DNA from 2 places in the Arthrobacter sp. sptzw32 genome. Region 2 is predicted to be linked to the other one. Evidence: predicted binding sites of a transcription regulator. Region 2 holds the regulator's gene; the other holds the start of a gene.

Region 1 (7,548 bases), 120 kb from region 2:
AGGCACGGGCGCAATCCTACGTGCAGATCCTCCCTGTTCTGGGGGTGGGCAGGGCGCGCATCATGCTTCGCTACATCCTGCCGGCGGTGGTGCGGCCGCTCCTGCGCCACGCGATGCTCCGGCTGCCGGGGGTTGCCCTTGCCCTGGCGGCACTAGGGTTCCTGGGGCTGGGACCCCAGCAGCCGTCACCGGACTGGGGCCTGATCCTGGCCGAGGGCATCGGCTACGTGGAACGGGCGCCGTGGGCGGTCCTGGCACCGGCTTCCGCGCTGGTCCTGGCGTCAGTTCTGGCTGTGAGCCTGGCCGGACAGCAGAAAGCCCGCCCCGGCACCGTATAAGGCGAAGGGGGCGGGCTTTATGTCTGCAGTTCAGCACCCTCAGTCTGCGAAGACCAGGGGGCTACAAAGAAGCGCAGCACTGATCCGAGCTGAAAGACCGGGACCCCGATACTGAATCCATGAGTGCGACGGTGTCACAGGGCTGTCCGGTTACGGCAACAGACCTCGGGACAACTAGCCGATCCGACGGGTATCTACCTCGTCGTCATCTTCTTCCAAATCATCCGCGTACTTGTCCACGTAAGCCGAATAGTCCGGTTCAACCGGCTCGTTGGCGAAACGGCTGGGAGCGCGGACTTCTGAACTCTTGAGCTCACGCTGGAGAGCTGTGTAGTCAGTGTTCGGGGAGTAGTACTTGATGTCCCGAGCCTGTTTAGTAGCTTTTGCCTTTTGACGGCCGCGCCCCATGGCGTGACCCCCTTTTGTACTCGGACCGGAGGTGGTCACCTTGGCTATGGTGAGGCCCCGGAATGTTTGGTCAATTTGTCGTACACCTAGATTACATGCTTTCTACTGCTCCCGCTTGCCAGGCGCGCTCCCGCAGTGCCGATGCACATCACATGCAGTACCGCTCCTGCCCTGCCCAGGCCGGAATCAGGCTTTTTTCTTCGGTAGAGTCACATCAGCAACTACTGAGCCCGGCCGGAATTCCGGCGCCCGCGCGGAGAAAAACGCAGGAGGATGCACCCCGTGAACCACCAGGACGTCCCGCCCAAGCCCGCCTCTTCGCCCGCCGCCGGCCTGCCCACGGTACCCGCGGCCGAGTATGGAGTCCCGGCAGTCGAGCCCCCGTTACGCAGGCGGCAACAGCGGAATGAAGCCGGGGCGGGGGGCCGCAACCGGTCGGCCCTCCCGGAGGGGCCCGAAGCGGGCCGCGGGAGCATCAACCAGCGGACGCTGTGGAAGGCGTTGTTCGTTGTTGTTCTCCTGGCGGTCATCGGCTCGCTCGTTTGGCTTGCCCTGTGGTTGAACAGCAACGAAAACCAGGAGGCGTCCGGAGGCGCCGCTGCCGGTGTGCTGGAAACCGCCGCCACTCCCCCCGCCAGCCCGCTGCCCCTGCCCCGCGAGGCGGAACCTGCCGACTATGCCCTGGGCGACTGCTTTAAGGACTTCAGCCCGGAAGCGCTGAAAGCCACGGTTGTCCCCTGCGACACCGGCCATTCAGCCCAACTGGTCGCCTTGTTCCGCTACCCGGAAAGCGAGTCGTACCCGGGCCCCGAGGCGTTGAAGGCCAAAGCCCTGGAAGCGTGCCAGGCGGCAAGACTGGGACCTGCGGCCAACGAGTACACCCTGAACTTCGAGCGGAGCTTTCCCAGTTCCACCAGTTGGGAAAGCGGGGACCGCAGGGTGGACTGCTACGTCACCTCCCCCGGCGGCAACAACGTTAACGCGAGCGTGCTGCCCTAGCGCCTGGGGCACCAGGCGCCAGGGCAGCACGTCCTGGCCCGGCTACACGTCCACTGCTTCCGGTGGGCCTATTCCTTCCGGCGAACCACCAGTCCGGTTCCGGGGACCGCACCGCCGTTGGGCTTGGCCAGCGCTTCCAGCCCCTCGATGGTGAGTTCAACGGAATCGGTGGCCGTGTCCACCAGCACGGTGTCGCCGTCCGAGATTTCGCCGGACAGGATCGCCTTGGCCAGACGGTCGCCGATTTCCCGCTGGACCAGACGGCGCAGTGGCCGGGCGCCGTAGGCGGAGTCGAAGCCGGACATCGCCAGCCAGGCGCGGGCGCCGTCGGTGACGTCGAGGGTCAGCCGGCGCTCGTGCAGCCGCCGTCCCAGTTCGCCCACCTGGAGTTCAACGATGCGGGCAAGCTCCTCCACGGACAGCGGGTCGAACAGCACCACTTCGTCCAGCCGGTTCAGGAACTCCGGCTTGAAGGAGGCGTTGACGGTGGCCATCACGGCGTTCCGTTTGGCCTCGGCATCCAGCGAGGGATCAACCAGGAACTGGCTGCCCAGGTTGGAGGTCAGCACCAGGATCGCGTTGCGGAAGTCCACGGTGCGGCCCTGGCCATCGGTGAGGCGGCCGTCGTCGAGCACCTGCAGGAGGATGTCGAAGACCTCGGGGTGGGCCTTCTCCACTTCGTCCAGCAGCACTACCGAGTACGGACGGCGGCGGACGGCTTCGGTGAGCTGGCCGCCCTCCTCGTAGCCCACGTAGCCCGGAGGGGCACCCACGAGCCGCGCCACGGAATGCTTCTCGCCGTACTCGGACATGTCAATCCGCACCATGGCGCGTTCGTCGTCGAACAGGAAGTCCGCCAGTGCCTTCGCCAGCTCCGTCTTGCCAACGCCTGTGGGGCCAAGGAACAGGAACGAACCGGTGGGGCGGTTGGGATCACTGATGCCGGCGCGGGCGCGGCGGACGGCATCGGACACGGCGGTGACGGCCTTCTTCTGCCCGATCAGCCGCTTTCCGAGCTCCTCCTCCATGTGCAGCAGCTTCTGGCTTTCACCCTGCAGCATCCGGCCTGCGGGGATCCCCGTCCAGGCGGAGATGACCTCGGCAATGTCGTCTGCGGTCACCTGCTCCGCCACCATCTGGGCGGACTTGTCCGTGATGGCGGCTTCGGCCTCTGCGGCAGCGTTCAGCTCCCGCTCGAGCGCCGGAATTTCGCCGTAAAGGATCCGTGATGCCGTCTCAAGATCCCCTTCGCGGGCGGCCTTGTCGTACGTGGAACGCAGCTCGTCCAGCTTCGCCTTGAGGTCACCCACCCGGTTGAGCCCGGCCTTTTCGGCCTCCCAGCGGGCATTCAGCGCAGCCAGTTCCTCTTCCCTGTCCGCCTTGTCCGCCCGCAGCGCGGCGAGGCGCTCCATGGAAGCAGCGTCGGTTTCGCCTTCCAGGGCGAGTTCTTCCATCGTGAGCCGGTCGACGGCGCGGCGGAGCTGGTCGATCTCCTCGGGTGCCGAGTCGATTTCCATCCGCAGCCGGGACGCGGCCTCATCGACCAGGTCGATGGCCTTGTCTGGCAATTGGCGCCCGGAGATATAGCGGTTGGAGAGGGTCGCTGCTGCCACCAGGGCAGAGTCTGCGATGGCAACCTTGTGGTGCGCCTCGTAGCGCTCCTTGAGGCCGCGGAGGATGCCGATGGTGTCCTCGACGCTGGGCTCACCCACATACACCTGCTGGAAGCGGCGCTCCAGGGCAGGGTCCTTTTCGATGTTCTCGCGGTATTCATCGAGGGTGGTGGCACCGATGAGCCGCAGTTCGCCGCGTGCCAGCATGGGCTTGAGCATGTTGCCCGCGTCCATGGATGAGTCTCCGGTGGCACCTGCACCCACTACCGTGTGGATTTCATCGATGAAGGTAACGATCTGGCCGTCGGAGTTCTTGATTTCCTCGAGGACGGCCTTGAGGCGCTCTTCGAACTCGCCGCGGTACTTGGCGCCGGCCACCATGGAGGCGAGGTCCAGGGCGATGAGGGTCTTCCCGCGCAGGCTTTCGGGCACGTCCCCGGCCACCATGCGCTGGGCCAGTCCTTCGACGACGGCGGTCTTGCCCACGCCGGGCTCACCGATGATGACGGGGTTGTTCTTGGTCCGGCGGCTGAGGACCTGGACGATCCGGCGGATTTCGTTATCGCGGCCGATCACCGGGTCCAGCTTGCCGGACCTGGCCATGGCGGTGAGGTCCGTGCCGAACTTTTCCAGCGACTGGAAGGTGTTCTCCGGGTCCGGGCTGGTGACTTTTCCGTCGCCGCGCACGCCCGGCAGGGCGGCGAGCAGCGCTTCGTGGGAGGCGCCGGCGTCACGCAGCAGCCGGCCTGCGGCGTCGCTTCCGGCCGACAGGCCCAGGAGGAGCACTTCAGTGGAAACAAAGGTGTCGCCCAGCCGGTCGGCTTCCTCCTTCGCGTTTTGGATGGCCTGCAGGGCGGGCCGGGACAGCTGCGCCTGCTGGCTGGACGCCCCGGACGTGGCCGGCAGCGCTTTGATGGCACTGCTGGCCTGGACGCTGACAGCGTCCGGGTCGGCGCCGGTTGCGCGGAGAAGCGCCACCGCTACGCCTTCACGCTGGTCCATCAACGCTTTAAGCAAATGGGCAGGTTCCACCTGCGGGTTGCCGGCGGTGGAGGCATTCATGGCCGCAGCCGAAAGAGCCTCCTGGCTCTTGGTGGTGAATTTGACGTCCAAAGAGAGCTCCTTTCAGGGCAATTGATCTAAGTTGAGTCTACTACGCTCAACTTTGGATGGGGTACTTTTTATTTTCAGTTTTCCCACAGCGAACCCGGACGCCTCACTTCCCCCCCGTTTCCAAGCAGAGCCATCCACCCTAGGATCGGCTTGTGACCGGGGAGCACAGTGCCGCCGGCGCACGGGAGACCGGACAGGCAATGAAGAAGTTTGTTGTTCTCTACATCGCAGCACAGTCGGCCCAGGCGCAGATGGCCGAAAGTTCGCCGGAGGCAGCCCGGGAGGGCATGAAGGCGTGGATGGCGTGGGCCGAGGGCGCCGGCGACGGCATTGTGGACCTGGGCACCCCGCTGGGAGCGGGGAAGGAAATCACCTCAACCGGTACCTCAGATACCAGCACCGGCGTCGCAGGTTACGGAATCCTCCAGGCCGAGGACCTCGCCGGTGCCCAGGCTCTGTTGGACGGCCACCCGCACCTCATGATGCCCGGCGCCAGCATTCAGGTTTACGAGTCCCTGGACCTGCCGGGGATGTAGGCCGCCGCCGTGGGGAGCAGGCCGAGGACCGGCATCCGCTCAACGGCAACGGCAGCGGCGTCAGCCCGCCGGGTAACCGGCCGCCGGTTTGGTCTCGATGTAGTTGATGACCAGGAACTCTCCCGCCGGGACCAGTTCCACATACCAGCGCGTGGGCTTGTCCAGGTCCTCCCAGCTGCCTTGGCCGGCAACCACGGGGCGGTACACGGCATCGAACTTCAGGAACGTGCCGCTGTCTGTGGCGCTCGAGTCGATCTCCTGCAGCAGTTCGAACATTCCCCGCCCGCTGCTTTCCGGTTCAGCAGAGCGGACCGCTGCCAGGTTCTGCTGGTTCATTACCTTCACGGAGGTGAAGTACTGCTGCCAGGCCACGTCGCTGTGCGACGTGAAAAGGGTGTTCGAGTAGGCCTCCGCATTCCTGGCCGCAAGCCGCTCGACACAGTTCCCGGGGACCGCGGTGCCTGGAGTCCAGGCGCTGACCAGCTCCGAACCGGCGTTGAGCCAGGCGCTGTACGCGTTCAGGACACTGCCGATCGTCTCGCGCGGTGTGCCGATGGGGATCCGGACCGGCAGCAGGTCGTTCTGGCCAACGAAGGGGCACTCGGCCGGCAGCGCGGACACCGGCGTAGCCGGGGCGATGTCCGGCAGAGGGGCCGGCGACGGGAACAGGCTGCAACCGCTTGTGCCAGCCAGCAACGCAAGGGCGGCAGCCGCCGTCGTAATTTTTCTGCCGAGGACATGCCCCGCTGGTACGTTCATTAGTTCTCCCCCAATACGCCGCGCCCGTCCGCGCGACGCTGACCAGCCTACCCTTCGGGCTCACCGCACCATTAGCCGGGGCCAGAGCGACTAGTTCGGGTAGATGGCCACGGACCCGGCCTTGATCACGAAGTACACCCGCATGCCTGGCGCCAGCGCGAGATCAGCGGCGGCGGCCGGCGTGATGTCCGCGTTCAGCTGCCCGCTTTCGCCCGCGCGGACGCGGACCCCGTCCCCGTGCGGCTCCAAATCGGTGATGGTCACCGGAAAGGCGTTGCGCGGGCTGCCGTGCGCTTCAGACAGGAAAACCGAAACGGCCGACGGCGGGAAAACCGCCACGCCTGGCTGTCCGGCGGGCAGCGGGCCCGGAAGCTCGTGGTGCTGCCCGTAGAGGTTCAGCCCGCCGGACCGAAGCCCATGGTCCGTTATTTCGCCGGCCAGGAAATTGAGCCCTGCGAGCCCGGCGGCGAACCGGCTGCGGGGCCGCTGGAGAACCTCCCGGGTGGGGCCTTCTTCTGAGATTCTGCCCTTCTCCAAAATGACCACGCGGTCCGCCAGCATCAGGGCATCCAGGACGTCGTGGGTGATGATGATGGCCGGCCTGGCCGCCAGGACCCGCTTCAACAGGCGGCGCAGCAGCGGCGCGGAATGGATGTCAAGGGCAGCCATGGGCTCATCCAGAAGAAGGAGCCCGGGATCTGCTGCCAGGGCGCGGGCCACGGCAACCCGCTGGGCCTGGCCGCCGGACAGCCCCGCCGGACGGCGGCCATGAAGATCCTGCGCTTCCACCTCGGCCAGCCAGCGCGCAGCTTCTGTCCGTGCCTGGCGCCTGGCCACCCCGGCGCTCCGTGGCCCGAAGGCCACGTTTTCCAAGGCGTCGAGATGCGGAAACAGCAGGGGTTCCTGGGCGAGCAGGGCGGTGCCGCGGCGGTGCGGCGGCGTCCATGTCCTCCTGCCCGGCGAGAGATCGAACAGTGTCTTCCCGTCAAGCTCGGCCCGCCCGCTGTCCGGCCGAAGCAGGCCTGCGGTGGCGGACAGCAGGGTTGATTTACCCGCACCGTTCGGCCCCATCACTGCCACTGTTTCACGGGGGCCGACAGTGAGGGCCACGTCCAATCCCCGCTCCGCCACGGTTGCCTCAAAGATCAACGTCACGGGCCGTTCCCGCCCGGCGCGGCGGCCGTCGTCGTGCGCTGCCTGGACGCCCGGAAGGGACTGTTGCCGGGCCGGCGGTACGCAAGTGCCACCACAACGACCGCCACAGCCACCAGTACCAGGGACAGTGCGACGGCGGAATCCGGATCCGTTTCCCGCTGCAGGTAGATTTCCAGCGGGAGGGTCCGGGTCACCCCCTGGAGACTGCCTGCGAACGTCAAGGTGGCGCCGAATTCACCCAGGCTGCGGGCGAAGGCCAGCACCGCACCGGAGGCCAGGCCGGGCAGCACCAGCGGCAGCGTTACACGGCGGAACACCCGCCCGGGCGAGGCGCCGAGGGTGGCCGCCACGGCTTCATACCGTTCTCCTCCGGTCCGCAGGGCCCCTTCGAGGCTCACCACCAGGAAGGGCAAGGCCACGAAGGTCTGGGCCAGGACAACGGCCGTGGTGGAAAAAGCGATCTGGAGGCCGAAGACGTCCAGGGTCCTGCCAAGGAGGCCCTGGCGGCCGAACGTGTACAGGAGCGCGATGCCGCCCACCACGGGCGGCAGCACGAGTGGGAGAAGCACCAGCGAGCGCAACAGGCCCTGCAGCGGAAACCTGCCCCGGGCCAGGACCAGCGCCAGC
Region 2 (7,548 bases):
AGGACGAAGACAACTTCTCCACCATTCAGGTCCGCGCCACCGCCGGTGACAACCGCCTCGGCGGCGACGACTGGGACCAGCGCGTGGTTGACTACCTGCTCAACCAGCTCAAGGTTAAGGGCATCGACCTGTCCAAGGACAAGATCGCCCTCCAGCGCCTCCGCGAAGCAGCAGAGCAGGCCAAGAAGGAACTTTCCTCCTCCACCAGCACCAACGTCTCCCTCCAGTACCTGTCCGTCACCCCCGACGGCCCGGTCCACCTGGACGAGCAGCTGACCCGCGCCAAGTTCCAGGACCTCACCAAGGACCTGCTGGAGCGCACCAAGAAGCCCTTCCACGATGTGATCAAGGAAGCCGGCATTAAGCTCTCCGACATCAACCACATCGTCCTCGTCGGCGGCTCCACCCGTATGCCTGCGGTTTACGACCTGGTCAAGGAACTGGCCGGCGGCAAGGAGCCCAACAAGGGCGTGAACCCGGATGAGGTCGTCGCTGTTGGCGCAGCCCTCCAGGCCGGTGTGCTGAAGGGTGAGCGCAAGGACGTACTCCTGATCGACGTCACCCCGCTGTCCCTCGGCATCGAAACCAAGGGTGGCGTGATGACGCACCTGATCGAGCGCAACACCGCCATCCCCACTAAGCGGTCCGAGACCTTCACCACGGCTGATGACAACCAGCCGTCTGTGGCTATCCAGGTCTTCCAGGGCGAGCGCGAGTTCACCCGCGACAACAAGCCGCTGGGAACGTTCGAGCTGACCGGCATCGCGCCGGCTCCGCGCGGCGTCCCGCAGGTTGAGGTCACCTTCGACATCGACGCCAACGGCATTGTCCACGTCTCCGCCAAGGACAAGGGCACCGGCAAGGAACAGTCCATGACCATCACGGGCGGTTCCAGCCTCTCCAAGGAAGACATCGACCGCATGGTCAAGGATGCCGAGGAGCACGCAGCCGAGGACAAGGCCCGCCGTGAGGCCACCGACACCCGCAACACCGCCGAGCAGCTTGCCTACTCCGTGGACAAGCTCATCGCCGACAACGCCGACAAGCTGCCTGAAGAGGTCAAGACCGAGGTCCAGACCGACGTTGACGACCTCAAGAAGGCCCTTGAAGGCACGGACGACGCCGCAGTGAAGGCCGCCTTTGAGAAGCTCCAGGCTTCCCAGGGCAAGCTGGGCGAGGCCATCTACTCCCAGGCCGGTTCCCCCAACGGCGCAACCGGTGCCGCAGGTGCTGAAGGCGGCGCTCCGGCCGGTGACAAGGGCGACGAAGACATCGTCGACGCCGAGATCATCGACGAAGACGAAGCGAAGAAGTAACCATGCCGCACCACGGTAACGAGGAAGAGCACAACACGTCACCCCGTGAAGAGCACCTCCAGGAGCAGCAGGGCAACGGCCGCCAGGAACCGGTCATCCGGGACAACCGCAAGGTTGACCCGGTGACCGGGGCTGCCCGCCACCCCGAGGGCGGGCACGCTGAAGGCGGCAACACTGTTCCCGGCGACCCTTCTGAAGCAGTGGATTCCGACGGCGACGCGCTTGCCCAGGCCGAAGAGATCCTCAACGGCATCCAGGTGCCGGCAGAGGAATCCGTGGCGCAGGGCGTTTCGGCAGGTGGCTCCTCAGCTGAGGCGGCAGAGCTGAAGAACGACCTCCTCCGCCTGCAGGCCGAGTACGTCAACTACCGCAAGCGCGTTGAACGCGACCGTGCCGTGGCAGGGGAGATGGCCGTCATCGGCGTCCTGAACTCCCTGCTTCCGGTATTGGACGACGTCGACGCCGCCCGGCAGCATGGTGACCTCGCCGACGGCCCCTTCGCCGCGATCGCCGCAAAGCTGGAGAACGCGCTGAAGACCTACGGTTTGGTTCGGATCGACGAGACCGGCGTGGAGTTCGATCCCACGATCCACGAGGCCCTCATCCAGCAGCCCGGCGGGGACATCGAAGTTGACACCGTCAGCCAGGTGCTCCGCTCCGGCTACAAGTCAGGCGAACGCGTCCTCCGGGCCGCCCAGGTCATCGTCGCAGTACCTGCGTAGCTATACTCCGGTGGTTGAGCTTGTCGAAACTTGGGTTTCGATAAGCTCAACCACCGATTCATAACTTTCGAAAGGAAACGCCATTGGCTAGCCAGGATTGGGTGGACAAGGACTTTTACAAGATCCTTGGTGTCGCCAAGGACGCTTCCGACGCCGATATCAAGAAGGCTTACCGGAAGCTGGCACGCGAGCACCACCCTGATACCAACTCGGGGAACTCTGCTTCCGAGAAGAAGTTCAAGGACATCTCCGAGGCTTACTCTGTTCTCTCCGATCCCGAAGAGCGCCAGCAGTATGACGCCATCCGCGCCATGGGAGGCGGGGCCCGCTTTGCTCCCGGCGGTGCCGGAGGAGGCAACGGCGGGTTTGAGGACATGTTCGGCGGCCTTTTCACGGGCAACACCGGACGCCACGCCGGGGGCTTCAATCCTTCTTCGGGCGGCATCCCGCCCGAGTTCGCGGACCTGTTTGGCGGCGGTTTCGGCCAGACGGGTTTCCAGCGCGCTCCGCAGAAAGGCGCCGACCGGTCTGCCTCCACCAGCATCTCCTTCTCGGGTTCCATCCGCGGCACCACCATCGGGCTGCGGGAACCCAGCGGTGAAGTCATCGACGTCCGCGTGCCTGCCGGCATCAAGGACGGCCAGAAGGTCCGGGTGCGAGGCAAGGGCCAGCCGGGTCCGGCCGGCAACGGCGACCTCGTGGTCTCCGTGGCGGTCAAGCCGCACGAGTTTTACACCCGCGACGGCGACAACCTCCGCGTGCACGTCCCGGTCACCTTTCCCGAAGCTGCGCTGGGTGCCGATATCGAAGTGCCCACCATTGACGGCGAAAAGGTGCGGGTCCGCGTGCCGGCCGGTACGCCGTCGGGCCGTACGCTGCGGGTCAAGGGCAAAGGCGTGAAAACGTCCAAGGGGACCGGGGACCTGCTGGTGACCATCGACGTCGCCGTGCCCAAGAACCTGAACAAGGAAGCTGAAGCTGCGGTGAAGGCGTTTGCCGATGCCACAGCCGGCGCTGACGTCCGAGAGGGCCTGGCCGCCAAGGCCCGGCTTTAGCAGCGGGTGAGCCGTGGACATCAACTCAGACCAGCCGATCTTTGTAATTTCGGTGGCGGCTGAACTGGCGGACATGCACCCCCAGACCCTTCGGCAGTACGACCGGATGGGCATCGTCTCGCCCAGCCGCGCGCCCGGAAAGTCCCGCCGCTACTCGCAGCGCGACATCAACATGTTGCGCGAGGTGCAGCGGCTCTCCCAGGAAGGCGTCTCGCTCGAAGGCATCAAACGGATCCTCGAGCTCGAAAACCAGGTGGCCGCTTTGCAGCGCCGGGTTTCCGAGCTGGCGGACGAACTGAGCCGCCGGCCGCAGCCATTCGATTCGCGCATTTTCGCAGCCGGTGCTGCCGGCGACGTGGTGAGCCTGGCCCGGGGCCAACGGCCCCGGCCGCGGTCGCAGGCCGTGGTGCTCTGGCGGCCGCGCGCCATCGGGCGGTAGGCGCCGCTACTTCCGCCTGGCGCGAGCCGGCCGCTGGCCGCCTATTTTCCTATAACCGCAGGTGAGCGGTGCCATTGCCTTCGTGGATTGTGTCCGGCCCGCAGGCCTAAGTTACGAATCAGCACGTTTCCCGCAGGTTAAATCTCAGCGTCCCGCTTTCCCGCGGTTCTTCCGCGCGTTACTTCCTGCGCCGTGGCTTTGGGCCAGCCCAGGCAACAGTTTGGAAACTGTCCCGAAACCAATCCTCCAGGCACCGAAACAATCGGCTCCTACATTCATCGCAAGAGGTCACTTCCCAAGGCCTTGGAGGCGAGCCGCTGCCTTGGCAGCGGCTGAATGAGAAGCAGGTACACATGAGGGTTTCGGTTAACAAACGCGCTTTCCTTCCCCTTACTGCGGCCGCTGTGGCCACGGTGCTGGCAGGTTGTGGCAGCCAGATTGCGGACCCGGCGTCCGGAGGCTCCACCGCCAGCAGCGGCAGTTCCTGTGTGGACACGTCAGGCAACAGCATCAAAGTGGGTTTCATAAACTCCCTGTCCGGCACCATGGCCATCAGCGAGAGCACCGTCTTCGACTCCCTGACCCTGGCCGCGGAGGAAATCAATGCTTCCGGCGGTGTTTTGGGCAAGCAGCTACAGGTGGTCAGTGAGGACGGCGCCAGCGAACCGACCAAGTTTGCCGAGCGTGCCGGAAAACTCATTCAACAGGACTGCACAGCTGCAGTCTTCGGCGGCTGGACCTCGTCAAGCCGCAAAGCCATGCTCCCGGTGTTCGAAGCCAACGATGCCCTTCTGTTTTATCCGGTGCAGTACGAAGGCCTGGAGTCGTCGAAAAACATTTTCTATACCGGCGCCACTACGAACCAGCAAATCATTCCCGCTCTGGATTACCTGGCTGAGCAGGGAACAAAGTCGCTTTTCCTGGTGGGCAGCGACTATGTCTTCCCGCGGACGGCCAACAAGATCATTCGGGCCTACGCCGCTGCCAAGGGCATGGAAATTCTAGGCGAAGAGTACACGCCGCTCGGCTCGACCGAGTTTTCCACCATCGTAAATAAAGTGCGGGACTCCAAAGCCGACGCGGTCTTCAACACTTTAAACGGCGACAGCAATGTGGCCTTCTTCCGTCAGTACAAGAGCGTCGGCCTGGCGGCTGACAGCATGCCCGTTGTCTCGGTTTCCATTGCCGAAGAGGAAGTTCCCGGCGTCGGCCTGGACAACGTTGAAGGACAGTTGACGGCTTGGGACTACTACCAGACCCTTGGTACCCCAGCCAACAAGAAGTTCGTCGCAGCGTTCAAGGCGAAGTTCGGTGCCGAGAGGGTGACGAGCGACCCCATGGAGGCTGCCTACACCTCCCTGTATCTCTGGAAGGCCATGGTGGAAAAGGCCGGGTCGTTTGACGTGGACAAGGTTCAGGCCGCAGCGGACGGGGTCGCCTTCGAGGCGCCCGAAGGCCTGGTGACAGTGGACGGGGAGAACAACCACATCACCAAGACTCCCCGGATTGGCAAGATCAACGCGGAGGGCCTCATTGACACCGTCTGGTCCTCACCGGAAGCCGTTGAACCGGATCCGTTCCTGGCCACGTATGACTGGGCCAAGGATTTGGCCAAGTAACAGCTGCCCACACTTCGAAGAAAGGCCTGCTGGAATGGAACTCCTGATAGGGCAGATGTTCGCCGGGCTCAGCCTCGGTTCCGTGCTGCTCCTGGCGGCACTCGGGTTGTCGTTGACTTTCGGTCAAATGGGGGTTATCAACATGGCCCACGGTGAATTTATGATGGCCGGAGCCTATACAGCCTTTGTGGTTCAGCAGGCCATCTCGGATGCCGGGGTTTCACTGCTGGTTTCCTTTCCGGTGGGTTTCGTCGTGGGCGGCGTCCTGGGGCTGGTGCTCGAGGCGGTGCTGCTACGCCGCATGTACCACCGGCCCCTGGACACGCTTCTGGTTACTTTCGGGGTAGCGCTCATCCTGCAGCAAGCCGCACGGGACCTCTTCGGCGCACCCAGCGTGGATGTCCGCGCGCCAACGTGGCTCCGGGGAAACATCGAGTTGCTGGGTGCGCCGATCCCGCTGACCCGGCTCTTTATCCTGGCTCTCTCGCTGTTGTGCCTCGCAGGTTTGGTCCTCCTGCTTAGGGCTACGCCACTAGGGCGCCGCATCCGGGCTGTTGTGCTGAACCGGGACCTGGCAGAAACCAGCGGTGTCTCAACCCGGCGCAGCGACCAACTAACGTTCTTCATCGGGTCCGGCCTGGCCGGTGTAGCCGGTGTCGCTGTCACCCTCATTGGTTCAACCAGCCCCTACCTCGGCACCAACTACATCGTGGATGCCTTCCTGGTGGTCGTGGCCGGCGGCATTGGCCAAATCAAGGGGGCAGTCATCGCCGCTTTTTCCCTTGGCGTGCTGCAGTCCGTCTTCGAGTACTCAACGACGGCGAGCATCGGCAAGGTCCTGATCCTGATAGTGATCGTGGTGTTCCTTCAGCTCCGGCCGCAGGGCATCTTCAGCCTCAAGACGAGGAGCCTGGCATGAGAAGCCTTCTGCGCGGACGGTTGGGTACTGCGGCGGCGTTCGCCGCCGGTGCGGTCCTGCTCCTGGGTGTCGCACCGGTGATTCTTCCAGCGTTCAGCCTGGGACTGCTGGGAAAGTTCCTTTGCTTCGCTATCGTGGCGGTGGGCATTGGCCTGGCGTGGGGGCGCGGCGGCATGCTGACCCTTGGCCAGGGGGTGTTCTTCGGGCTGGGCGCCTACATCATGGCGATGCACATGAAGCTTGCCGACGCGTCACTCTTTGGCGGCTCCGGCGTGCCGGACTTCATGTCCCTGTATGGCAACGGCGAGGTGCCCGGCTGGTGGGAGCCGTTCCGAAGCCCGGCTGTAACTCTGCTTGCGGTGGTGCTGATCCCGGCGCTGGTGGCACTTGTCCTGGGTCTGGCGGTCTTCAAGCGCCGGGTGAAGGGTGCCTACTTCGCAATCCTCAGCCAAGCGCTGGCCGCTGCATTCGCTGTGTTCCTTATTGGTCAACAGGCCACCACTGGCGGCTCGAACGGGCTGAGCGGCTTCAGGTCATTCCTCGGTTATGACCTGCAGGACCCGAGCAACAAGGTGATGTTGTACATGATTGCGGCGGCAGTGCTCCTGCTGTCCATAGCGCTCGCCCGGCAGCTGATGTACAGCAGGCTCGGCGAGCTGCTGGTTGCGGTCCGGGACCAGGAGGAACGGGTCCGCTTCCTTGGTTACGATCCGGCAACCATTAAAACCGTCATCTACGTGCTTGCCGCTGTCCTGGCAGGCATTGCAGGCGCACTGTTCGTCCCGCTCGTCGGAATCATCTCTCCGGCAGACGTAGGAGTGATCCCTTCCATCGCCTTCCTCATTGGTGTTGCCATCGGCGGCCGTGCCACGTTGCTGGGGCCGGTCCTCGGTGCTGTCGGTGTCGCCGCCGCCCAGTCCGGCCTGTCCTCCACTTTTCCCTCCTTTTGGGTGTATTTCCAAGGCCTGTTGTTTGTCCTGGTGGTCGGGTTCATGCCCGGCGGGCTGGCTTCAGTGCCGGCGCTCGTGGGCAGGCGGCGCAGAATTCGTCCGGCTGTATCGGTGCCCGCGGCACCAACAACGCCAGCGTTTGCGGCACTATCGCCGGAAGCTGAAGAAACAGCCATCCCTGAGGAGGCCCGCAGATGACCACGCCCACCCTGCTCCCGGACGGTGAGCCCCGGGCCGGAGGGCTCCGCCATGGCCGGCCCAAATACCTGGAAGTCCGCGACCTGTCCGTCTCCTTTGACGGATTCCTGGCCGTGGACAACGTCAGCCTCGATGTCATCCAGGGCGACCTGCGGTTCCTGATCGGCCCCAACGGCGCGGGGAAGACAACGGTGATCGACGCGATCACCGGCCTGGTACCTGCCACGGGATCAGTGAACCACACCGGGGTAGAGATCCTCGGACGGAAAGTGCACCAAACCGCACGGCTGGGGGTGGGGCGTACATTCCAGACGGCGAGCGTGTTTGAAA

Evidence for each region. Region 2 encodes HspR, which represses chaperone genes until heat shock. Its sites were predicted from a motif close to AAGTTGAGTCNNNNNGACTCAACTT; they were not measured.
Region 1: the regulator HspR is predicted to act here: its motif matches at 4,500-4,524, upstream of clpB (ATP-dependent chaperone ClpB).

Annotation. Positions count from the first base shown of each region.
Region 1 covers NZ_JBNHEZ010000004.1:197,543-205,090, reverse strand. Annotated here, with positions in the region: gene AC5RVN_RS09910 (ABC transporter permease subunit) at 1-338, shown strand, start outside; gene AC5RVN_RS09905 (DUF3073 domain-containing protein) at 513-746, opposite strand; gene AC5RVN_RS09900 (septum formation family protein) at 1,020-1,745, shown strand; gene clpB (ATP-dependent chaperone ClpB) at 1,814-4,471, opposite strand; gene AC5RVN_RS09890 (hypothetical protein) at 4,624-5,007, shown strand; gene AC5RVN_RS09885 (hypothetical protein) at 5,068-5,766, opposite strand; gene AC5RVN_RS09880 (sulfate/molybdate ABC transporter ATP-binding protein) at 5,857-6,921, opposite strand; gene AC5RVN_RS09875 (ABC transporter permease) at 6,918-7,548, opposite strand, start outside.
Region 2 covers NZ_JBNHEZ010000004.1:80,303-87,850, forward strand. Annotated here, with positions in the region: gene dnaK (molecular chaperone DnaK) at 1-1,316, shown strand, start outside; gene AC5RVN_RS09310 (nucleotide exchange factor GrpE) at 1,319-2,038, shown strand; gene AC5RVN_RS09315 (DnaJ C-terminal domain-containing protein) at 2,122-3,093, shown strand; gene AC5RVN_RS09320 (heat shock protein transcriptional repressor HspR) at 3,107-3,532, shown strand; gene urtA (urea ABC transporter substrate-binding protein) at 3,886-5,151, shown strand; gene urtB (urea ABC transporter permease subunit UrtB) at 5,186-6,070, shown strand; gene urtC (urea ABC transporter permease subunit UrtC) at 6,067-7,218, shown strand; gene urtD (urea ABC transporter ATP-binding protein UrtD) at 7,215-7,548, shown strand, end outside.